Regions from separate parts of the Anaerobacillus sp. ABD4_527 genome, predicted to be linked through region 4. Evidence: riboswitches for the same ligand, from Rfam matches in the RefSeq annotation. Region 4 holds a riboswitch; each other region holds the start of a gene.
The links. Region 4 has a riboswitch for S-adenosylmethionine ahead of ACXAHI_RS10220 (MetQ/NlpA family ABC transporter substrate-binding protein). Riboswitches for the same ligand answer to the same signal wherever they lie in the genome.

Region 1 (6,048 bases), 1.0 Mb from region 4:
CGAATTTAGATGCGCTGTATGCTGTGTTTCCGTATGTACCTCGTAATCCTGAAAGAGAAGAGAGGTTCACGATTCCGCCTTTTTTACCTTCGTTACGCATGTGGTTATAAACGAGCTGCGTAAGAAGCACTGTAGCAGTGTAGTTCAGCTCCATCACGTTTCGTAAATCTTCTTCCTGTAAGTAATCTAACGTATCCCCACCGCCAATACCTGCTGAATTTACGAGTCCAGTGATCGGTCCGTTTTCCTTTGCAGCTTTCTTGATAAGGTGCGAGCGGTCTTCTGTGTTTGTTAGGTCAGCAACAATACTCGTGACTTTTGCACCTTCCATCAGTTCCTCGCATTCTTTTTTTAATTTTGAAAGCTTTTCTTCATTCCGTCCTGTGATCGTTACTGCTGCACCTGTTTGTACCGCTACTTTCGCTGTTACATATCCGATTCCACCGGTAGCTCCAGTTACGACAATATGATGATGCTTCAATGCATCCTCTCTAAAAATTCCCATATGATTTCCTCCTTATATTTTACGTAACGATTCCCTCTTTCAATGAAACACGAAACCCCAAAGTACCACATGGCCACAATTGCTCTGCTAAATTTGTTTCTTATCTTCGTGCTGTAGTGCGTTGGAAGAAAGTACTTATTGATATACGAACGTATATTCGGGTAAAATACGGGTATAGATATATAGAACTAGTGTTCTTATTTTCGATTATTTGAAAGGAGTGGTGAAGGTGGATTATTCAACGTTACAAAAGAAAACCATTTTGTGTATTGATATGAAAAGTTTTTATGCGAGCTGTTCTGCGGTCGAGATGGGGCTCGATCCCTTAACGTGTCATCTTGCTGTCGTGGGAGATACGGAGCGTCAGGGTAGTGTGGTTTTAGCGGCCTCGCCTGCACTAAAAAAAGATTTTAATATCCGAACAGGAAACAGGCTTTTTGAAATTCCTGATGATCCCCGTATTCATATCGTGAATGCGAGAATGTCATCCTATTTGAAACAATCGATGGAGATCACAAGGTTATTTCATCGGTATGTTCCAAAAGAATGTATCCATACGTACAGTGTGGACGAATCTTTTCTTCAAATCGACGGGACTGAGCGTCTGTGGGGAGGACGCTTTGAGACGGCTAATAAAATCAGGAAAGAAATCAGTGAAACGTTCGGTTTACCATGTGCGATCGGTATAGGTCCTAACATGCTGATGGCGAAGCTTTGTCTGGATTTAGAGGCGAAGAAGTATGGCGTTGCTGAATGGACGTATGAGGATATCCCTGAGAAGCTCTGGTCTATTTCGCCTCTAAGTAAAATGTGGGGGATCGGTCCGCGTCTCGAGCGCACTTTAAATCGGATGGGGATTATGAATGTTGAACAGCTCGCAAAATACCCGTTACATCTTCTTGAACAAAAGTTCGGAGTGATGGGCAATCAGCTCTATCACCATGCATGGGGAGTAGATCTCTCTGACATTGGAGCTCCGATTATGCAGGGGCAGATCAGCTTTGGTAAAAGTCAGATTCTACTTCGTGATTATCATGAGCAAAAAGAAATCAAACACGTTATTTTGGAAATGAGTGAAGAAGTAGCGAGGCGTGCGAGAAGAGCCGGAAAAGCTGGGCGTACGATCAGCCTCGGAATCGGCTATAGTAAAGACGAGGGAGGCGGCGGTTTTCACAGGTCGAGAAGCATCGACAGCCCCACCTCCATCACGCTTGAAATCTATGACGTGTGCTTGCAGCTTTTTCAGGAATTTTATAGAGGGCAAACGGTTCGGAAAATCTCAATCGCTCTTTCAAATATTTGTGATGACGAGGAAGTGCAGCTCAACCTTTTCAATTTGAAACGGCCGAAGCAGCGAGACCTTGGATACGTAATGGACTCGATACGGGAGAAATACGGATCCGATTCTCTGCTTCGCGCTGTTTCCTACACGAAAGCCGGTACAGCGTTGCATCGAAGTAAGCTTGTCGGAGGTCACAAAGCATAGAAAGGGGTTGATAAGATGATTCGTGACCGAGGAAATATTAAATGGACATCGATGATGTTACCAGAGCATGTTAAAGAGTTAAGAGAATGGAAAGAGGAAGACCGGAGAAGAGAACAGCCTGAGCTTGATGAGCAGAAGATTGAGGAGATGAACGACACCATTTGTGAAGCGATGGCATTTCACCAGCCGCTTACATTTCATTATTTCAAGAACGGTACGAAGAACGTGTTGACAGGATATGTTCATTATATCGACCAGCTCAATAAAGAATTACGAATTGTTGATCTAGATGAGAAGAGGCAGAACATTTCGTTTGCAAGCCTCGTGCATATTGGTGAAGGCGACTAAGATGGTAACACTCCCCACAACAGAAGACGTTTTTCCTCGGCGAAAAGGGGTAAAATACGTACAAACTAGTATACGGAGTGAACTGTCAGATGCTATCTGTAGAGAGTCTCAAACATTATAAGGAGAACATAAAAGGAATTGATATTCACTATGAGTATCATGAGAACGAAGTGACGTCGGACCGTCCTGTGCTAACATTACTGCATGGGTTTTTATCTTCCACTTTTAGTTATCGAAGATTGATTCCCTTGCTTTCAAAGCATTACACGATTGTAGCCGTTGATCTCCCACCGTTTGGAAGAAGTGAAAAATCGAGTCGGTTTGTTCACTCTTATCAAAACTTTGCGGAAGTCGTGATCGAACTACTCGAGCGGCTAAGTGTTGACGAGACCGTTATGATTGGTCATTCCATGGGAGGGCAAGTGGCATTAAGAGCAGCAAGTATCGATGAAGACCTAGTTAAGAAAAATATTTTGCTCTGTAGTTCAGGCTACCTTGAAAAAGCGAGACAGAGTTTAGTGTACTCTTCTTATTTGCCCTTTTTCTCAGTGTATTTAAAGCGCTGGCTTTCGCGAAAAGGAGCAAAAGGGAATTTGATGAACTGCGTTTACGATCCAAATTTAATCGATGAAGAGATGGTGGATGGTTATGTTCAGCCTTTCTTCCATGAAGGGATTTTCCGTTCGCTCGTACGAATGATTCGAGATCGTGAGGGGGATTTGTCACAAGAAGAATTGAGGAGAATTCATACGCCGAGTTTACTGATATGGGGGGAGCATGATCGAGTAGTACCGCTTCAAATTGGAAAACGGCTGGCAGAAGATCTACCGAATTCAGAGCTGATCGTATACGAAAAGACGGGTCACCTTCTCCCTGAAGAGCAGCCACGTTCCATTTTAAGAGACATTCAGAAATTTATTCAGGCGTAAGCCGCAGAACGACACGGTTCGACTTTATTCTTGACGAAGCAGAATAATGCGTGATAAACTTCATAACACTAAATCGAATAGTTCTTATCAAGAGAAGTGGAGGGAACTGGCCCTGAGAAGCTTCAGCAACCTCTGGTATGTCAGAAAGGTGCTGCTTCCAGCAAGAGAGATCTTGAGAGATAAGAGTGAAAGCCCTCTTCTCTTGAAGTGGGCTTTTTTGATTGCTACAAACTTTATGAACAAGGAGAAACACCATGGATAAAGACATAAAAGGGAACGGCTTTGCACTGCTTCCACTCGGTATATTTATTTTACTTTTTATCGGAACGGCAGTTGTAACAAAAGATTTTTATAGCATGCCTGTTGTGCTTGCTTCACTGATCGCTGCAGGCGTTGCACTCGCAATGAACAGGAAAGAAAGCTTTATGACAAAGGTTGAGGTGTTTTGTCGTGGAGCAGGAAACTCCAATATCATCTTAATGATTCTTGTTTTCTTATTAGCGGGAGCCTTCGCTGAAACAGCGAAAAAGATAGGTGCGGTAGATTCGATTGTGAATCTCGGCATCTCTATATTACCAGCAAGCCTTCTCGTTGTTGGTTTGTTTCTAATCGGGTGCTTTATATCAATATCGATGGGAACCTCGATGGGAACGATCGTAGCATTGGCTCCGATTGGAATTGGAATTGCAGAGCAATCCGGGATTCCTGTAGCTTTGACATTGTCAGCGGTCATTGGAGGAGCGATGTTTGGGGATAACCTCTCGATGATTTCCGATACGACGATTGCAGCTGTTCGGACGCAAAACACGAAAATGAAAGATAAGTTCAAGGTGAACTTTTTCATCGTTTTACCGGCAGCAGTTATTACTGCCATTATATATGGATTCTTAACGGTAGGGGAAAGAGCGACAGTAAGTGGAGGTGAACCATTTGATTTTATCTCCGTCCTCCCATACCTTGGCGTATTGATTGCAGCGATTGCAGGGGTAAATGTGCTTATTGTACTTGTAAGTGGAACGTTGTTCGCGGGTGCAGTAGGCTTATTTAACGGAACGTTTGGTTTAAGTGGACTCGTTTCTACGGTAACGGATGGCATTAAAGGGATGGAAGATCTCGCCATGATCGCATTGATTATTGGTGGGATGATCGAAGTCATTCGATATAATGGAGGTGTCCAGTACGTTCTTGATAAAATTCTTCATCGAGTGAGATCGAGAAGAGGAGCGGAGTTTGGTATCGCAGGACTCGCTACGATGTTAGACTTATCGACGGCAAATAACACGATATCAATAATAATGGGTGGACCACTCGCGAAGAACATATCAGAAGAGTACCAAGTTGATCCTCGAAAGTCCGCAAGTATTCTTGATATATTTTCTGGAAGTGTTCAGGGCATGCTCCCATACGGCGCACAGCTGCTAGCAGCGGCTGGACTAGCTTCCATCTCGCCTTTGGCACTCATACCATATTCAATTTATCCAATTCTTACAGCGATTGCTGGTATTGTGGCAATTACCATCAACTACCCTTCATTTCGGAAAGAAGAAGCGGTAGAGTAACGAAACAACCAGGCCTGTCAAAATGACGGCCTGGTTTTGTTTATTCTTCGATTTGCTTTTGTAGGTTCACAATTTTTTGAGGTAATATATAAAGAAATTCAATCAATGAGTCCAATAAATCAATAATTAAATTAGCCGTTTCTTCACTTGCTGAATTTTCAAGGCATAAAAGGTTGTGAAGGTTGCTTCCTTTGCCTAACAGCTGCCCGAGCCGTACGATTGGCTCTTCGAGGTCAACTTGTTTGGCCAGGCTTTCGAGCTGTTTGGATAGAGGTTGAGAAAGTTCGTTTTCAGCTAAAAAGCTTCTAGTGATGCTTTCTAAAACGCGGTTTGCCATAACTGCTGTAGCAGTCCAGTCTTTCATATTATGTACGTTAACAGCTGAACGATAGACACGCTCGAGATCTTCTGGAAGCCTTGCTGTTCCAACCAATCTGCCAAGAGGTTCTCTAGTGAAAGAAGTTTGATGAACAAAAAGCTCTACTTCTTCACCTTGATCGCTAGTAGACGTTTTAATCAATACAAAGAGAATGGATTCTTTACATACCGAACATCTTGAAAAGGTTGAAAAAACCGTTTGGTTGATTTGGTAATCGAATTTTAAATGGAAAGAAGCGGTGTTTCCGCACTCAGGACATTCTGTATTGGCGGACTTTGGTAGTTTTGTTTGTCCGTATTTTACAACAGAATTAATTGTCGTTTGTTGTATTTTTCTCATCTAATACCCCCCTGAATCGATTTTGAGCTTAGTCTTTGATCTCTTGTTGATACGGGTGTTGAGAATAAGGTAGATGTAGTAGTAAGAATATTATAACATTTTATCTTATCAACTTACATTATTCGCCCCGAATGGTAATTTAAGGGGGCACGTTGTAGAGAATAAAAGGTGTGTAGTGATTTGAGACAAAAGTCTCTATGTAATGCTGTTTTCTAAAACAAAATTACAAACAATTCAAGCGTGTGAACAAGTATGGTTAGGTAACTGAAGATGAAAAGCACGATTAACATTCGCTTCTTCACATAAAGCTGCAATCCCTTCTAATTCGAGAGAAAAAACGTTCATAAGCTAGAAAATGCATTTCTTCTTCCTTCTCTATCGTTAATGTTATTTTATATGAATCGTTTCAGATAGAAAATACCCCCAGCAACAAAAGGTTGCTGGGGGTATTTTTATTGGCGGATGAAGCCTTCTTCATCAAGGTATTGAATCGCTTCGTTATA
Region 2 (6,048 bases), 250 kb from region 4:
AACGGCGAAGGATATCATTCTTGCAATCATAGCGAAGTTTGGAGTGAATGCTGGAACAGGTGCTATTCTTGAATATACAGGTGAAGCAATTCGAAAGATGTCGATGGAAGAGCGGATGACAATCTGTAACATGTCGATAGAAGCCGGTGCTAAAGCAGGATTAATCAGCCCTGATGAGGTAACGTTTGACTACCTAAAGGGGAAAAGGCATGTTCCACAAGGAGAGGAATTCCAAGCAGCGATATCAGAATGGAAAAACCTTGCTACTGATGAAGGCGCAACGTATGACGACGTTTTAGAGATCCATGCTGATGAGATAGAACCTCAGGTTACGTGGGGTACGAATCCATCTATGGGATCATCCGTCTACGGTAGAGTGCCTTTTCCAGAGGACTATGAAGATCCTGCTGATCAAAAAGCAATCGCACAGGCCTTAACGTATATGGGGTTAACAGCTGGGATGGCAATTCAGGATATAGACATCCAACATGTCTTTATCGGATCTTGTACAAATTCTAGGATTAGTGATTTAAGAGCCGCAGCAAATATTGTTCGTGGAAGGAAAGTACACCACAATGTTCGAGCGCTAGTCGTGCCAGGTTCTAAATCTGTTAAAGAAACAGCGGAAGCAGAAGGACTAGATCAAGTGTTTATTGAGGCCGGCTTCGAGTGGAGAGAAGCGGGATGCAGTATGTGTCTTGCGATGAATGACGACATCGTTCCACCAGGAGAGCGATGCGCTTCTACATCGAACCGAAACTTTGAGGGACGGCAAGGAAATGGTTCTAGAACGCATCTAGTCAGTCCTGCCATGGCAGCCGCCGCTGCTTTGGAAGGCAAATTTACAGATGCAAGAAAAATGAAGCAGCCTGTCGTGTAAAGGAGTGAAATCATGGAACCTATCAATGAATATACAGGTGTCGTCTATCCTCTAGAAAAGGTGAATGTGGACACAGATCAAATAATACCAAAGCAATTTCTGAAGCGGATCGAGCGACAAGGGTTTGGACAGTTCTTATTCTATCATTGGCGTTTCGATGATGATGGACTCGCACGGTCTGATTTCTCTTTAAATGAAGAGCAATACAGGTCGGCTTCAATCCTAGTAGCTGGTAAAAACTTCGGCTGCGGCTCATCGAGAGAACATGCGCCATGGGCTTTATTAGACTACGGATTTAGAGTGATCATCGCACCAAGCTTTGCAGATATCTTTTACAACAACTGTGTGAAAAACGGTATCCTTCCAATCGCTCTTCCTCAAGAAACCGTTGCAGAATTATTTACAAAGGCAAGCGAAGGTTATTCACTCACTGTTCAACTCGAAAACCAATCTATTAGTGATAACGATGGGCTACACGTATCGTTTGAAATCGATCCGTATTGGAAGGAAATGTTGTTGAACGGGTGGGACGAAGTATCTAGAACCCTTTCACTTGAGGATAAAATCGAGCAGTATGAAAATCAAAGAGCGTAAATAAGATAGCATGTTTTCTCCGTATAGAGATACAACTGAAGCATTGGCGCGAGCGCTGTATGGATTGCAGCGCTTTTACGCTGTCAGAAAAGAGGGCTGATTTTAGAGGAGCAGTTGAAACTCTGGCAGCTAGTTTTATTTAAAAATTCGGACTTTTTACTCATCGATTGACACACTAAAAGTCCCATGCTAGAATTCGATTTAGTACTTAACTAGAGTAACGTGTTAATAACTAAATATCTCTTATTCAGAGAGGTGGAGGGACTGGCCCTATGAAGCCCGGCAACCGTCAAACAGCGTGTTTGAGAAGGTGCCAATTCCTGCAAAGCAAATGCTTTGAGAAATGAGAGAAAGACATCGATTTCAAGTGCCTTTCTGCTCATAGCGGAAAGGCATTTTTTATTTCAAAAGGTTTTAAAATCAACCTATTGTGATGGGACATCGTAAGGTAAAAGGATGTGTGCAAATGATTGAGTTAAAAGGTATAAAGAAGACGTTCTTTGCAGCCTCTGGACCAGTAGAAGCGGTGAAGAATACTGATCTTACAATTGAAAAAGGCGAAATTTTCGGAGTTATCGGATATAGTGGCGCTGGAAAGAGTACACTTATCCGCATGTTAAATCTACTTGAGCGACCAACTGAAGGTAGCGTAACAGTAGATGACAAAGCATTATCTAAGTTGAATAACAAGGAACTTCGTCTAGCAAGACAAGAAATCGGAATGATTTTTCAGCATTTTAATATTCTCTGGTCACGTACTGTAAAAGAAAATATTGCGTTCCCTCTTGAAATATCGGGTGTGCCGAAAGAGAAAAGAAAAGCTCGAGTGGACGAGTTGATCAACCTCGTTGGGTTATCGGGAAGAGAAGATGCGTATCCATCTCAACTAAGTGGTGGTCAAAAACAGCGAGTTGGGATTGCGAGGGCACTTGCTAATAACCCTAAAGTGTTACTTTGTGACGAAGCGACATCGGCCCTGGATCCGAAGACCACAGATAGTATTCTCGACCTATTAAAGAAAATTAATAAAGAGCTAGGACTAACGATCGTGTTGATCACTCATGAAATGCACGTGATCAGAAAGATTTGTCATCGTGTTGCGGTCATGGAAGGTGGCAGTGTTGTTGAAGAAGGTCCAGTACTTGATATTTTTCATCATCCCCAGCAGCCGATCACCCGTGACTTTGTAAATCAGCTGAGTGAGCCTGAGGAAATGAAAGAATCGATTACACACCTCACTGAAACTGCAGAAGGGACTCTCGTACAATTTACCTTTGTAAAAGGAGCTACGGGTTCACCTCTTGTAACGAAGTTAATCAGAGAGTTTCAGATCGAAGTGAACATCATTCAAGGGAAGGTCACCCATACTCAGGATGGTCCTTATGGTAAGCTATCGGTCTTACTAAAAGGAGAACAAGCTGCTATTGATAAAGCACTGAGCTATGCACGTGATCAGAAAGTAGAAGTAGAGGTGATTCCAAATGCTTAGTTCACTATTTCCTAATGTACGTTGGGAAGATATGTGGGAAGCGGCATTACAAACGATCTACATGACCGCGATCTCTGTATTCGCAACGTTTATACTCGGCATTGGACTCGGCCTGCTGCTTTTCTTAACTTCAAAGGGAAACGTCTGGGAAAATCGATATATTAATGGTTTTGTTGCAGGGATTGTAAACCTGTTCCGTTCGATTCCATTCATCATTTTAATTATTTTGCTTATTCCACTATCTGTATACATTGTTGGTACGATGCTGGGAGCTAATGCTGCATTGCCAGCACTTATTGCAGGGGCTGCCCCTTTCTATGCACGAATGGTCGAAATCGCTCTAAGAGAAGTAGACAAGGGAGTGATCGAAGCATCCCAAGCTATGGGGGCTACGAATGGCCAGATTATTTTTAAAGTGTTGCTTCCTGAAGCGATGCCAGCATTGATTTCAGGAATCACAGTAACTGCGATCGCTCTAGTGAGCTATACAGCGATGGCAGGTGTCGTTGGGGCTGGAGGATTAGGAGATCTCGCATATCTAGATGGTTTCCAACGAAATAATCCCGACGTGACGCTTGTCGCAACTGTATTAATTCTCGCTATTGTAGCAGTTCTTCAGGTTATTGGAGATGTTACAACGCGAGCTATGGATAAAAGATAAGATATAAAAAAGGAGAGAGAAACCATGAAAAAACTAGTACTACTTTTGTCAGTTGTTGCACTTGCAGCTTTAGCAGCTTGTGGAGGCAATAACGGTGGTAACAGCGAAGGCTCTGAATCAGAAAGTGAAGAAACGAAACTAGTTGTTGGTGCATCAAACGTTCCACACGCTGAGATTCTAGAAAAAGCACAGCCGCTTCTTGAGGAAGAAGGAATTACTCTTGAAATCGAGCGCTTCCAGGATTACATTCTTCCGAACAAAACGCTCGCTAACGGTGAGTTAGATGCGAACTACTTCCAAACAGTGCCTTATATGGAGCTACAAATGGAAGAAAACGATAACTATGATTTCGTAAACGCTGGTGGAATTCATATCGAGCCGATCGGTGTCTATTCACAGGAATATGAAAACCTTGATGCACTTCCTAAAGGTGCAGAAATCATCATGAGTAACTCTGTATCAGACCATGGTCGTATGCTTCAATTGTTAGAAGCAAAAGGTCTAATTAAAATCAAAGAAGGTATCGATCCAACAGATGCACAAGTTGAAGATATTGCTGAAAATCCAAAAGACCTTACCTTTAAAACAAACGTTGAAGCTTCCCTTCTTCCTCAGATCTATAAGCAAGGCGAAGGCGATGCTGTTATGATCAACACGAACTATGCGATCGATGCTGGCTTAAATCCACAAGAAGATGCAATTGCACTTGAAGGGTCTGACTCTCCATACGTGAACGTCATCACTGTTAACAAAGGTGATGAGGATAACGAAGCTGTAAAAACTCTTGTTGAGGTTCTCCGTTCTGAAGATATTCAAACCTTCATTAAAGAAGAGTATGATGGAGCTGTTGTTCCTGTAAACGAATAAATAGCAAGAGGGTTCTCCATATTGGAGAACCCTCTTTTCTATCATTTGTTTAAGAGTACAGGTTTCATCGCATCAGTCAAAGTCTTTGCTGAATGATTTAGCTGATCCATTTCTTCACGAGTAAGATCTAGTTCAATAACTTCTCTTATTCCATTTTTATTAACAATGGCTGGTACACCAATATAAAGGTTCTCTAAGCCATACTCTCCTTCTAACAAAGTAGAAACGGTAAGAATAGAATTTTCGTTACGTAGAATGGCTTTTGTTAATCGGAGAAGTCCCATAGCAATACCAAAATGTGTAGCACCTTTGCGGTTGATGATGTGATAAGCGGCATCACGAACATCAGTGAACAAGGAATCAAGCTCTTCTTTCCCATTCGGGTAATCTTCAATTAATGAAAGTACAGGTCTACTACCTATAGTAGCGTGACTCCACACTGGTAATTCAGTATCACCGTGCTCTCCTAAAATGTAGCCATGAACATTTCTAGAATCTACATGAAAATACTCTCCCAATAAATATCGGAATCTTGCCGTGTCTAAAATCGTTCCGGAGCCAATGACTCTCTCTTTTGGAAGTCCTGAAAATTTCCATGTAGCATAACTAAGGATATCAACGGGATTCGTAGCGACAATGAATATTCCATCGAACTTACTTGCCATCACATTATTTACGATTTCTTTAAATATCTTCGTGTTTTTATCGATCAAATCAAGTCTAGTCTCGCCAGGCGCTTGATTCGCACCAGCGGCAATCACAACGATATCAGCATCACGACAGTCGCTATAATCACCTGCCCAAATTTTCATCTGCGCACCAAAAGGAATGCCATGATTAAGGTCCCTTGCTTCTCCTTCAGCTTTTTCTTTATTGGCATCAATCAATACGAGCTCATTTGCAACTTCTTGATTAAGCAAAGAAAATGCATAGCTAGTCCCTACGAACCCTGTTCCAATGACAACAACTCGTGTTGTTTTACCTTCAAACATATCATCCACTCCTTTATTTCTTATAGTTATATCTTAACGAACATTTCCCTTTATTCATGTGATAAATCTCACATATCGTTTAAATTTTTTTCTCTTTAAATTTATGGATAGCATTGTGATTGTCTTCTCATACTAACTCTGAATAATTGAAGGAGGAATGTGACGTGACGCAAGAACAACAAAATACAAATTTTGCACAAACAGCATTGCATGACTACAAGGAAGGTCTTGGAGTCTTTACTGAGAAAATGCCCCAAATAGCTAAGAAATATAATGCTTTTACAGAAGCTTGTTTTAGAGAGGGTGCGGTTACTAAGAAGGAAAAGCAGATGATTGCTCTTGGAATCTCCATTTTCTCTCAAGATGAGTATTGCATCATCTACCATACGAAAGGGTGCTTAGATCAAGGATGCACGGAAGAGGAAATCCTCGAGACAGTTGGAGTAACTGCAGCTTTTGGTGGAGGAGCTTCCATGAGTCAGGCTGTAACCCTCGTTCAAGAATGTATTACGGATCTTAATCAAATGAAGCATTAAACAACGAGTTTCTTCCATTATATATATGC
Region 3 (6,048 bases), 1.5 Mb from region 4:
ATCCTACGTCTTTCCTATGTACGATGTCTTTTATGACATTGAATTGCTTCCATTTACTTTTTGTAACTTGATATTGAAATTGCTCTGGAATCATCGGTAAAGTCTGTAACGACCATTTCTTCCATTCTGATTTATAGGTTTCAGGAGGGACTAATTCGCAGAGGTGTCCTACTGCCCATGTTACATAAGCACCTCCCGGAAAATCAGGTGTAGGTTTAATATAGATGTATCCTTGTTTTTTTTCAGAGGGATAAGGAGCGGCTAATCTTGAGCCTTGATCTGGCTTTTCCGCAATAATACAAACTGCTTCCAATCTAAACATCCCTTCTTCTTCATGAAATCTTTCCTTATCTCAGTATAGCTTACCACGTATTCATTGTGGGCATAAAAAAACTGCTGGAACGCCAGCAGCATTTTTAACACCAGCCTAAATCACAATCGAACACGAATTGTTTAATATCTTCTGGTTCTTTTTCTAAAACATAGATGCGGTGATCTTCAACAACGTATGAAGCATCTACTTGATAAACAGCTGTTTTGATATTAAGTTCACCAATTTTCACTTTATTTCTATAAAGATCGATGTTACCTTTATTAAGTTTTCCTGTAACAAAACTTGTAACCTCAGTTCTTTTCATCCCATATCCCTCTTTTCCAAAAAATATGACCTTAAATAAAAGTCGTCTTTGATATAATGAAGAAATGATACGAGAAAGGGAGGGTAACGTTGGAACAACAGCATGACTTTGAAAAACGCAGCACGGTACATAACAAACGAAATAAAATAGGAGTTTTTCTTTCTAAATTAAAAGTTCATATCAACACCTTTATTAGTCGAACGTGGAAAGGAGCATCCTACGGTGCATTGTTCATGACGATGTTCCTCATCTTTTCGATAGGTTTTGATTTCCATACTGGACTCGGTAAAGGAAGCGATATACTCATCTTCTCCCTCCTTAGTGTTTTAGGTACGTTTGTCACTTTCTTTATCGTGAGACTCATAATGAAGTTTATCATCAAACTACCGGTGTTCTTTCTATCCGCTGCAATCGTTTCGGTTGGAGTGATCATCTATACACTCGATCAATTTAAAGCTTTTGAAAACATCCTTCCACTTGCTTATTTTCTTGCTGGTGCAGGCCTACTCATCGGTGGATTATTTGGTTATCCACTGGTACATGGATTTAAGAGACCTTCTTCTATTTTTATGCTCGCGCTCGGCACCCTAATAACTGGAATGTTCTTCTACTGGCTTTTCACTCCAGGAATTGTTGAAGAACGGTTAGATGTTCAGATGGAACCTTTTTCACCAGTAAGTGAGAACCCGTCTCTAATAGGACCTTACAATATTAAGACGTTTACATATGGAAGCGGAACGGATAAACATAGAGATGTGTTTGGAGAGAACGTCGATATTGAAACATCTTCGGTTAATGGGTCAGCACTAATTGGAGAATGGTCCTCATTACGTGAATGGTTTTGGGGCTTTTCTGATACGAACCTTCCACTAAACGGCAGAGTATGGATGCCTGACGATAAAGGGAAATTCCCTCTCGTCTTAATCGTCCATGGCAATCATAAAATGGAAGAATTCTCAGATGAAGGATATAGCTATTTAGGAGAGTTGCTTGCAAGTAGAGGGTTCATAACTGTCTCTGTAGACGAGAATTTTTTCAATTCATCTTGGTCAGGGGGATTAGGGGGCGATATTAACGGAAGAGCATGGCTTCTCCTCGAACATCTAAAAGAAATTGAGAAGCTTTCTGAAGAAAAAGGAACGCCATTTTATAAGAAAGTGGATTTTGAAAGAATCGCATTGACTGGTCATTCAAGAGGAGGTCAGGCTGCAATTTTAGCTGCGAAGTTCAATCGCTTAGATCGCTATCCAAATAACGCCTATAAGTCGTTTGACTATCAGTACAATATACAAAGCGTTATTGCGATCGCTCCGACTGATTATCATACATTAGCTGATCGAAAAATTGAATTAAACGATGTAAATTACTTAATTCTCCATGGATCATATGATAGTGACCTGTCTGAATTTGAGGGAGATCGCCAATTCAATGGCATCGATTTAACAGGTAGTGAAGATGTGATCAAGTCTGCACTCTACATAGACCGAGCTAACCATGGTCAGTTTAATACAACTTGGGGTGATAACGATACTTACTTTCCGTTCACCCTCTTATTGAACAAACAGCCCTTGATCAGCGGAGAGGAACAGAGGCAGGTTGCAAAAACATACGTTTCTGGATTTTTAGAAGCTACCTTGAATAACGATAACTCCTACCGACCTATGCTGGAGGATTACCGCTATGCGTTAGATTGGCTCCCTTCAACAACGTACATTAGTAAATATGAAGATACTTCTTATCATATCTTTAGTACATTCGAAGAGGATGTTGACGTCAACACATCTTCGACCCCATATATTGAATTGCAAGGAAACGGTCTATTGCAATGGTATGAAGGTGAATTAGACTATAGAAGAAATAAAGTGAGAGATAATCACGGCGTTTACCTTAAATGGAATCACGACTACTCTAGAAATGGTTCATACAAGCTTTCGTTCACCAAAGCGTTAGAAAATCCTTATGCATTCAAGAAAGATAGCTCCTTAACGTTTGCAGCGGCGAATGTATCTGAAGTAGAAGAAGAAGTTATTGTAGACTTCACTATAACAGCCACATCTGAAAACGGTGAATCTGCTAGTGTCAAATTAAGCGATGTGATGAGCATGCATCCTGTGCTGCCGATTCAGCATACAAAAACGAAATTCTATGAAGAAGCGCGATTCGGAGACCTTACCGAACCGGTCCTTCAAACGTTCAACATACCCATGAGCACATTTATTGAACAAAACAACTCGTTTGAACCAGATACCATTACCTCCATAACATTTCAATTTGATCAATCGGAAAGAGGAAAAATATTCTTAGACCACATTGGCGTTAACCGATAATAAAATACAAGAGGCTTCCCACAAAGGGAAAGCCTCTTTTTTAAATTAAATTATGAAATTTTACAAGAAGACTGTCCCCGCTTTGCTAAGTAGCTCTGATGGTACTCCTCTGCTTTATAAAAATTCGTTGCAGGAACAATTTGAGTTACGATTGGCTTCTTAAAACGTTTTGCTTTTGTAAGCTCGTTCAGTGCAATTTCTGCAGAAGTCTTTTGTGAATCTGAGTTATAAAAAATAGCGGAACGATACCTAGTACCGACGTCTTCACCCTGACGGTTCAAAGATGTTGGATTATGATTATCAAAGAAAACTTGGAGCAATTCCTCATACGTAATAATCGCTGGATTATATTCGATATGCACCGCTTCAGCATGACCAGTAAGTTCTTTATAGACTTCTTCATAAGAAGGATCGATCGTACTTCCACCTGTAAATCCTACTGAAGTAGAAACGACACCGTTCAACTGCTGAAATAGTGCTTCTACTCCCCAAAAACATCCTGCTGCAAATACCGCTTTTTCCATTGTTTCCACTCCATTTCTCCAAGTGTTGTTGCTATCTTGAACAGCTTTCTCTGTATATACCTTCTCAAGTTCACTCAGAGTTAACATATAAAGCTGTTTGCCTTGTTCCTTATAGATACCTTTTCCTAGAAGATGGTTGATTATCATTTGTTTTTTGTCTGACGTTTTCTGCAATTCCATTCACTCCTTGAAGTAGATTGTCTGATGAGGAGTGCATATAAAAAAACCCTCATCTGTCCGAACAGAAGAGGGTTTGGATTTACCGATCGCCTCTTCTTATTTTCCGACTTTCGCCGCAGGAATTGGCACGGTGCTCCCGTATAACAATTATAGGAATCCGTTGCCGAGGTATCAAAGGGCCAGTCCCTCCACCTCTCTGAATAAGAAGATCCTTGAAAAGGATTATTAAGTTAATGACAATATTAAAGGTTGTAACAGTAGGTGTCAATAGAAAAGCTTGCATTAGTGTGCTAAACGAACAAAGAAATTAAAAAATACCCTATTGCTGATACGCTAGCACCGATCAGTGCAGGTTTAAGCTTAAATGAAGCATAAGCCATCGTGTTCAACTTAAGTATTTTTGCTATTGTATTCGTATTATCGCTAAGTGGTGACGAAAAAGCACCAAACGTTCCACTAGCAAACACAGCACCGATCACGAGTGGCAATGACGTTCCTGTAGTAGCACCGAGAGAAACTCCTAAAGGCATTAGAATTCCCCATGTCCCCCATGAAGAGCCAATAAAGTATGAAATGAATGACCCCACCAGGAATAACACCGGTGGCACGAATAATGCAGGAATCCAGTTTAAGTTCGTCGTTACAAACTGAGAAAATCCTAATGCTTCAGCAGAAGAAGCAAGTCCCCAAACGATCGTTAGTAATACGATGACGGACATCATATCGTTACCGCCTTCAATAAAGAACGTGACAAGGTTTTTTAATGAGAACCTCTGAAATAAATAAAATAGAAAGGTTAACAAAACGGTTGTCATTAAAGCGAAGACCATCGCATCGAGTACATCTGCTTCGATGAATGCTTCAACTGGGCTTTTGAACCCTTTCTCATACCCACTCCAATACGTGATCAAAAGCGTTAGGAAGATTACTCCTCCTAGTGGCAGCAAAAGGTTCATAGGTTTTGCTGGAAGATCTTTTGAAACGACAGGATGACAATCTTCCCATTTGTCATCAATTTCTTTCTCCATATTCCCTGCATCAGTAGCCGGGGTTTTCGTATGATGAAAGAAACTTAAATAAAATCCGATGATAAGAATCGATATTGAGAAGAAATTGTACGGAATGCTTTGCAAAAACAACCTGTAGCCATCTCCCTCAAGACCCTGTCCCCTTAAAGAAAGGTCGACAACAGAGGACATATAGCCAACGAACGCAGTCGCAATCGGCATTAGAACAATTACTGGAGTTGCTGTGGTTTCAATTACAAAGCCTAGTTCCTGAGGGGTCATCTTTACTTTCTTCAAGAGTGCTTTCATAATTGGCGCAACCGTTACGATTCGAAAGCTCGGAGCACTAAACGTACCGAGCGTTGATAACCATGTTAAAAATAACGCTCCCTTTTTTGAAGTGATTTTTCCAGAAGCGAATCGTACGAATCCTTTTATTCCACCAGTATATTTCATCATTCCGATGAGACCAGTAAACATGTACAAAAAGATGATGATTTTAATGTTGCTCTCATCTTTTAAACCACTCATAATAAATTGATAAAACTGCTCGAGTCCTTCTATAGGTTGAGGCTTATGTATAAACGAAGCTGTTAGTAACCCTGCTGTTAATCCAGGTATAACGAGTTTCGTCTTCATCGCTACGAGAATAACGACCAAGAACGGTACGATCGAAAGCCAATCCATTCATCACTCCCCCTTTCCGGTTAGTTTGTGCTCGGAAAAGGGTGCTATACAAAAAGCCGGAGTAAATTCTCCGGCTACGATTGACGAAGCAAATTTGTTTTTTTGAGTTGCGCGATCGAAGACGCGCCAATTCCAAACATAGCGGTTTGTAGTTCGAACTGAATTCGTTTCAGCTGGTCTGATAACGCTTCTTCACTGTCGTCTACTGCGCTATGAAGTAGTGCACGGCCAAACCCTGCAAGATCAGCCCCCAAAGCAATACTTTTGGCGGCATCAACACCGTTTTTAAGACCGCCACTTGCAATGATTGGCGCCTGTGGGAGTTCATTTCGAACTTCGATCAAACATTCAGCAGTAGCGTTCCCCCAGCTTTGAAACGCTTCAGCTGCTTGTTCTCTCATACTCTGATGTGATCGATAGCTCTCGACCTGAATCCACGATGTTCCACCTGCACCGGCTACATCAATAAAGCCTACTCCGCTTTCTACCAACCGTCTTGCAGTATTTCCATCGATTCCCATTCCTACTTCTTTAATCCCGACCGGAACATCGAGTGCCTTCGCAACACTTTCAATTTTAGGCAATAGTTCTTTAAAGTTCGTATCTCCTTCAGGCTGAAACACTTCTTGCAGCGGATTTACGTGAAGAATAAGACCATCTGCATCAACAAGTTCGATTGCTTTTT
Region 4 (6,048 bases):
GCAGAAGGTGTTCAAGAGATGCTGAAGCAGAACCTTGGCATTGAAGTAACACTTAACAACCAGGAATGGAAGACGTACCTTGATACTACGAAGCAAGGTAACTTCCAGATGGCACGAATGGGGTGGATCGGAGTCTATGTTGATCCGACACCTATTCTAGAATACTACCTGGGTGATAGCCCTAACAATCGTACGAACTGGGTGAACGAAGAATACGATTCGCTCATCGCAGAGTCTAAGATGGTGCAGGATGAGGAAAAGCGAATGGAACTCTTGCATAAAGCAGAGGATGTGTTGATGGAAGATATGCCGTTTATGCCTGTCTATCATTATTCTCAAAACTACTTAACTTCACAAGAGTATGACGGAATCGTCTATCCGGTCAACAGGTACCCTGACCTACGCTATGCTGAAAAGAAATAATGTAATGGAGGAAGATCTGCTGAGCAGATCTTCCTTTACCTTGAAAGGATGAGCGAGATGCGAAGGTATGGACTAGCTTTGCTAGGCTCTTTTATTGTGGCGATCATATTTTGGTTAATTCAAGGCGACGCTATTCAATTTGTTAATCGTTCATTTTATTGGGGGATTATTGCGCTAACGGCTGGAACGATTTTAGTGGTGTTAAAAAGTGGCTTCCTAACCTTATTGTTCGAAGGTTTTTCTAAGATCCACCGAATGATTGTGCCTCGGTCACGTTCTATGGAACGTGTCGATGAGCAGGTGAAGAGGGACCCGAGTTTTACAGATTGGAAGGAACGAGTGCTCGTAAGTGGAATTCTTATATGTTACGGAGCAGGCACTGGACTTACAGGAATGTCAGTAGCAGGCGTATTTCTATTTATTTGAAACAATGAGGAGAGGTGTTTAGATGAAAACAAAGATAGAGAAAGAGGAACTTCAAGCAACATCACTATATGACCTGGTATTTGTAGGAGACCCGCAGCTTTCTCCTGACGGGAAAAAAGTGATCTATGTGAAGAAAAAAATTACTGAGGATCGAGAGTATGCTTCTCATCTCGTCATGATCGATCGTGAGAGTGGTGAAGAAGTGGCCTGGACATCGCCCGGGTCTCGCCATCTTGATTCTTCTCCAAGATGGTCTCCTGATGGAAAGGAAATCGCGTTTGTTTCAAACCGTTCGAGAGAAAACCAAATATGGATCATATCTGCTTTCGGAGGTGAGGCCGAACAAGTAACCTCTCTAAAAAATGGAGCAAGTCGCCCGGTGTGGAAACCTGACGGGACTGAACTTCTCGTGTTGAGTGAGAGCACTCCTAAAGGTGGAGATGAGAAGGAAGAAAAAAGAAAGAAAGCACTCGTCGTCGAAGAGCTGCATTACAAAGCAGATGGAAAAGGTTTTCTTAATGGGAAACATACACAGGTCGTCGTAATCGATCGAAAGACTGGGGATGAAAACTGGGTGACGGATGCTGACCTGAATCACTCGGACGCTAGCTGGTCTCCTGATGGTAAACAGATCGCATACGTAAGAAGTAGACGGGAAGAGAAAGGTTCATATGTCCAATCGGATCTATTTATTCAGAATCTTGGAGAAGGATGTGAAGCTGAGCGGCTTAATTCTGAAGGAAGTAGTTTCATAGCTCCGCGGTGGTCTCCAGATGGTTCATCACTATCTTACATTGGACATAACTTTGAGTATGAGAGTGCGACTCTGAATAGAGTTTGGACGGTTGAAATTGAATCGAAAACATTGACGTGCCTTACAGAAACAATCGACCTCGAGTGTTCAGATGTTCTCATTTCAGATCTCCACTGGGGAATTGAGCCGTCTGGAGCGGTGTGGAACGAAGACGGCAAGGCACTCTATTTCCTTGCGAGTGAACATGGAAACACAGGAATTTATTCCATTTGTCTAGATGGCACCCTTCGACAAATAGCGGGGGGTGACAGGCACCACTACGCACTTCACGTAGCGGGTGGTGAAGCTGCAGTAGCGATCAGTGATCCGGTGAATGTTGGTGATATCTATACGCTATCGTTAGAAGGAGAAAGCTCGATAGAAAGAATCACTTCCTGTAATGAAGAGGTGTTGAGTGAGAATTCGCTTTCTACTCCACAACCGTACACGTATGAAAGCAGAGATGGACTGAACATACAGGGGTGGATCATGAAACCGACTTCCTTTGAGGAAGGGAAACAGTATCCGACAGTATTAGAAATTCACGGCGGTCCCCACATGATGTATGGGAATTCATTCATGCACGAATTTCAGCTTCTTGCATCAAGAGGATATGCAGTAGTCTATACGAATCCTCGCGGTAGTCAAGGATATGGTCAGGAGTTCGTGAATGGATGCCGTGGCGACTATGGTGGCGGCGACTATGACGATGTCATGGCAGGTATAGAAGCAGCTGTCGCGCAAACGAGCTTCATAGATTCTGAGAATTTGTTCGTTACCGGCGGCAGCTATGGCGGGTTCATGACGAACTGGATCGTTGGAAAAACAAATCTATTTAAGGCGGCTGTAACGCAGCGATCGATCTCCAACTGGTTAAGCTTCTACGGAGTAAGCGACATAGGTTATTTCTTCACTAAGTGGGAAGTGGGAGCTGACCTCGATGAAGATCCAACGAAGCTATGGGATCATTCACCGTTGAAATATGTTGATAAAATCAAAACACCGCTTCTTATTCTACACAGCGAACAGGACTACCGATGCCCGATCGAGCAAGGTGAGCAGTTGTTCGTTGCGTTGAAGCACCGTGAGAAAAAGACGAAGTTTGTGAGATTCCCAGAATCAGATCACAACCTTTCAAGAAACGGACATCCTGAGCTAAGGGTAGAGCGTTTGAACCATCTGGTCGGCTGGTTTGATGAACACCTCGAAAGCGAGAAAAATTAATCGACAAAATGTGAGGGGTGCCAGGCACCGCAAAGCGCACCGGTACCACGTAGAAAAAGCACTTGACGTTCGGTGAGTGAGGTACTATACTGTTGAGAATAGTTAAACAATCTGAATAATTCAAACTCTTATCAAGAGTGGCGGAGGGACTGGCCCATTGACGCCCAGCAACCATCTCAGTTCGTGAGAAAGGTGCTAATTCCAGCAAACGAGCGATCGTTTGAAAGATGAGAGAGAGTTACATAATGGAAAACACCCAACTCTCTCTGTTCAGCAGGGAGAGTTTTTTTGTTTATGGGGTTGAAACAAAGGAGGGAACCGACGCTCTGGTGATATCGTACGTTTACGTAATTTAGTGCAAAGACGCTTTAAATGAATATAGGAGAGAAAGGGAGTTAAGAGAATGAAGAAACTATCGCTACTAGTAGGTGCATTATTATTAATTGTCGCAGCAGGGTGTTCTGGCAGTGCAGAGTCAGGCAACTCAACCGAAGGGCCGCTAAAGGTAGGGGTAACAGCCGGTCCACATGAAGATGTGATGAAGAAAGTAAAAGAAGTTGCTGAGAAAGATGGTTTTGAGATCGATGTCGTGGCGTTCAACGATTATGTTATGCCAAACAAGGCTCTTGATGAAGGGGAACTCGATGCGAATGTTTACCAGCACGAACCGTATTTAAATGATTTTGTTGAAGAGCGTGGGATGGAATTATCTAAGGTTGCGACGACGATTAATTTTCCGATGGGCATCTATTCCGATCAATATGAGAGCCTTGATAATTTGAAGAAAGGTGACAAAGTAGGATTACCGAATCACTCTACTGGAGAACCCCGAGCCCTCATGTTGTTTGAGGAAGCAGGGATCATTGAATTAAAAGACGGTGTAGGAGTTGAAGCAACGATTAAGGATATTGAGAAGAACCCGTTGAATCTTGAGTTTGTTCCTCTTGAAGCATCGCAGATTCCAAGGCAACTAGGTGAGCTTGCCATCGCTGCGATCAACACGAACTATGCGATGGAAAGCGGTCGGGTTCCAACTGAAGATTCTCTCGTAATGGAACCAGAAGATTCTCCTTGGGTGAACGTAATCGCAACAAAAACCGAGAATAAAGACGACGAAAGAATCAATAAACTAGTGGAATATTATCAGTCAGATGAAGTTAAGAAGTTTATTGAGGAAGAATTCAACGGCTCAGTCATAGCATCCTGGTAATTTCGGTAAAGGAGAGAAGGAAATGATACGACTAGAAAATATCTCAAAAGCGTTTCAAACCGGAACTACTATTACGAAGGCTCTGGATAGCGTTGACCTTAACGTTGAAAAGGGAAAGATCTATGGTGTGATCGGTTATAGTGGCGCTGGTAAAAGTACCCTCGTTCGAACGGTCAATCTGTTAGAGAGACCAACAGAAGGGAAAGTGTTCATTAATGATGTAGAGTTAACCGGTCTATCAGCTGGCAAGTTAAAGAAAACACGTCAGCGAATCGGAATGATCTTTCAGTCGTTCAATCTATTAAAAACGGGGACGGTTTATCAAAATATCGCCATCCCCCTTAAGCTCACTGGGGTTTCAAAAAAGGAGATCGATTCCCGAGTAAGAAAGTATCTACAGATCGTAGGACTAGAAGATAAGCGCGACGTATATCCTGGACAGCTCTCAGGCGGGCAGAAACAAAGAGTTGCGATTGCCCGTGCGCTAGCGCATGAACCGGAAGTTCTTCTGTGTGATGAAGCAACGAGCGCGCTCGATCCTGACACAACGGAGTCGATTTTATCTTTACTCGAGCAAATCAACCAGGAGTTCGGACTAACGATTCTACTCATTACACATGAAATGCACGTGGTTCAAAAGATTTGTCATGAAGTGGCCGTGATGGAAAACGGACGCATCATTGAACAAGGACTCGTTGTTGATCTATTTAGTAGACCAAAGACGCCTACGACGAAACGATTCGTACAATCGCTGTTTCAAGATGACGTACCTGAATCCCTCGTGAAGAAGCTGGAGTCGAAGGGACAAATCGTGACGCTTTCCTTTGTAGGAGAGTCGTCAGGAAAGCCTGCACTTGCGCTCCTTAGTAAAAACTTTGATATTTATCCATCTATTCTTGCAGGGAATATCACGCAGCTTAAGGATCAACCTTTTGGTAGATTAGTTGTTCATCTTGAAGGAGAAGAGTCAGAAACGAAGAGAGCAGTTATGTTTTTAGAAGAACGGGGAATTTTTGTAGAAGGGTATGTACCGGAGGTGAACGCGCATGTCAGCTAAGATTTCGGAATTTATCGATTTATGGGGGGCAGATATTTGGAGTGCAATCATCGAAACGTTCCAGATGGTAGGAATCTCGCTGTTGATTTCCGTGCTATTAGGATTACCACTCGGTGTGCTTCTCGTGCTAACAAGACCTGGGAAGGCGCTAGATAACAAGATACTATTTCGATTGTTAAACGCTGTGATCAATGTGATCAGGTCCATCCCGTTCATCATCTTATTGTTTTTCATCCTGCCTTTTACAAAATTTATCGCAGGCACTACGATTGGAGTGAAGGGTGTAATCGTGCCGCTCGTCGTCTTTACTGCTCCATACATAGCAAGGTTGATGGAGTCCGCTCTTCTTGAAGTGGATCGAGGAGTCGTTGAAGCCTATGAGGCGATGGGGATTAAGACGCGCCACATCATCTGGCATGTACTTGTAAGAGAATCGCGTTCTTCCATCGTATTAGGGCTTACCATTGCAACGATTGGTTTGATCGGAGCCACCGCGATGGCAGGGCTTGTCGGAGCAGGTGGATTAGGTGACCTTGCGTATCGATATGGGCATCTTCGTTACGAAGTCGACGTGATGTACGTAACGGTGTTCTTACTGATCGTACTCGTTCAAGGGCTTCAATCTCTCGGTAATGTAATGGCAGCACGGCTTAAGAAGGACTAGACTTGCGAAAGGAGTTTTCTTATGGAACCAATTCATGTTCGAGCAACCCCGGGGCACTATCAGTGTCACCAAGGTGTTTTGGATGAACTTCCAGATCGATTAGAGCAAGGTGGGTTCCAAAACATCTTTCTTATTCACGGAGAAAAATCTTGGGAAGCAGCTGCTCCTTATCTACCTGATCTCTCCCGATTCAAAGCAGCGTATTCGAGGTACAGAGGAGAGTGCTCAAATGCTGAGATAACAAGGCAAGC

Region 1: linked by a shared signal. The riboswitch ahead of ACXAHI_RS05010 (Na+/H+ antiporter NhaC family protein) and the one ahead of ACXAHI_RS10220 (MetQ/NlpA family ABC transporter substrate-binding protein) in region 4 are both predicted to bind S-adenosylmethionine.
Region 2: linked by a shared signal. The riboswitch ahead of ACXAHI_RS08980 (methionine ABC transporter ATP-binding protein) and the one ahead of ACXAHI_RS10220 (MetQ/NlpA family ABC transporter substrate-binding protein) in region 4 are both predicted to bind S-adenosylmethionine.
Region 3: linked by a shared signal. The riboswitch ahead of msrA (peptide-methionine (S)-S-oxide reductase MsrA) and the one ahead of ACXAHI_RS10220 (MetQ/NlpA family ABC transporter substrate-binding protein) in region 4 are both predicted to bind S-adenosylmethionine.

Annotation. Positions count from the first base shown of each region.
Region 1 is NZ_JBSWXZ010000001.1:944,355-950,402, reverse strand. Features, by position in the region: gene ACXAHI_RS05030 (SDR family NAD(P)-dependent oxidoreductase) at 1-505, opposite strand, end outside; gene ACXAHI_RS05025 (Y-family DNA polymerase) at 780-1,991, shown strand; gene ACXAHI_RS05020 (YolD-like family protein) at 2,007-2,339, shown strand; gene ACXAHI_RS05015 (alpha/beta fold hydrolase) at 2,429-3,268, shown strand; SAM riboswitch class I at 3,350-3,454, shown strand; gene ACXAHI_RS05010 (Na+/H+ antiporter NhaC family protein) at 3,523-4,827, shown strand; gene ACXAHI_RS05005 (hypothetical protein) at 4,868-5,545, opposite strand; gene ACXAHI_RS05000 (hypothetical protein) at 5,998-6,048, opposite strand, start outside.
Region 2 is NZ_JBSWXZ010000001.1:1,721,753-1,727,800, reverse strand. Features, by position in the region: gene leuC (3-isopropylmalate dehydratase large subunit) at 1-880, shown strand, start outside; gene leuD (3-isopropylmalate dehydratase small subunit) at 893-1,474, shown strand; SAM riboswitch class I at 1,715-1,824, shown strand; gene ACXAHI_RS08980 (methionine ABC transporter ATP-binding protein) at 1,941-2,963, shown strand; gene ACXAHI_RS08975 (methionine ABC transporter permease) at 2,956-3,624, shown strand; gene ACXAHI_RS08970 (MetQ/NlpA family ABC transporter substrate-binding protein) at 3,649-4,491, shown strand; gene ACXAHI_RS08965 (L-lactate dehydrogenase) at 4,533-5,483, opposite strand; gene ACXAHI_RS08960 (carboxymuconolactone decarboxylase family protein) at 5,648-6,019, shown strand.
Region 3 is NZ_JBSWXZ010000001.1:516,251-522,298, reverse strand. Features, by position in the region: gene ACXAHI_RS02770 (DNA topoisomerase III) at 1-313, opposite strand, end outside; gene ACXAHI_RS02765 (DUF2553 family protein) at 417-638, opposite strand; gene ACXAHI_RS02760 (alpha/beta hydrolase family protein) at 728-2,965, shown strand; gene msrA (peptide-methionine (S)-S-oxide reductase MsrA) at 3,016-3,663, opposite strand; SAM riboswitch class I at 3,763-3,876, opposite strand; gene ACXAHI_RS02750 (Na+/H+ antiporter NhaC family protein) at 3,960-5,363, opposite strand; gene fni (type 2 isopentenyl-diphosphate Delta-isomerase) at 5,438-6,048, opposite strand, start outside.
Region 4 is NZ_JBSWXZ010000001.1:1,972,286-1,978,333, reverse strand. Features, by position in the region: gene ACXAHI_RS10235 (peptide ABC transporter substrate-binding protein) at 1-423, shown strand, start outside; gene ACXAHI_RS10230 (DUF3899 domain-containing protein) at 481-849, shown strand; gene ACXAHI_RS10225 (S9 family peptidase) at 872-2,866, shown strand; SAM riboswitch class I at 2,992-3,100, shown strand; gene ACXAHI_RS10220 (MetQ/NlpA family ABC transporter substrate-binding protein) at 3,270-4,076, shown strand; gene ACXAHI_RS10215 (methionine ABC transporter ATP-binding protein) at 4,099-5,133, shown strand; gene ACXAHI_RS10210 (methionine ABC transporter permease) at 5,123-5,797, shown strand; gene ACXAHI_RS10205 (iron-containing alcohol dehydrogenase family protein) at 5,819-6,048, shown strand, end outside.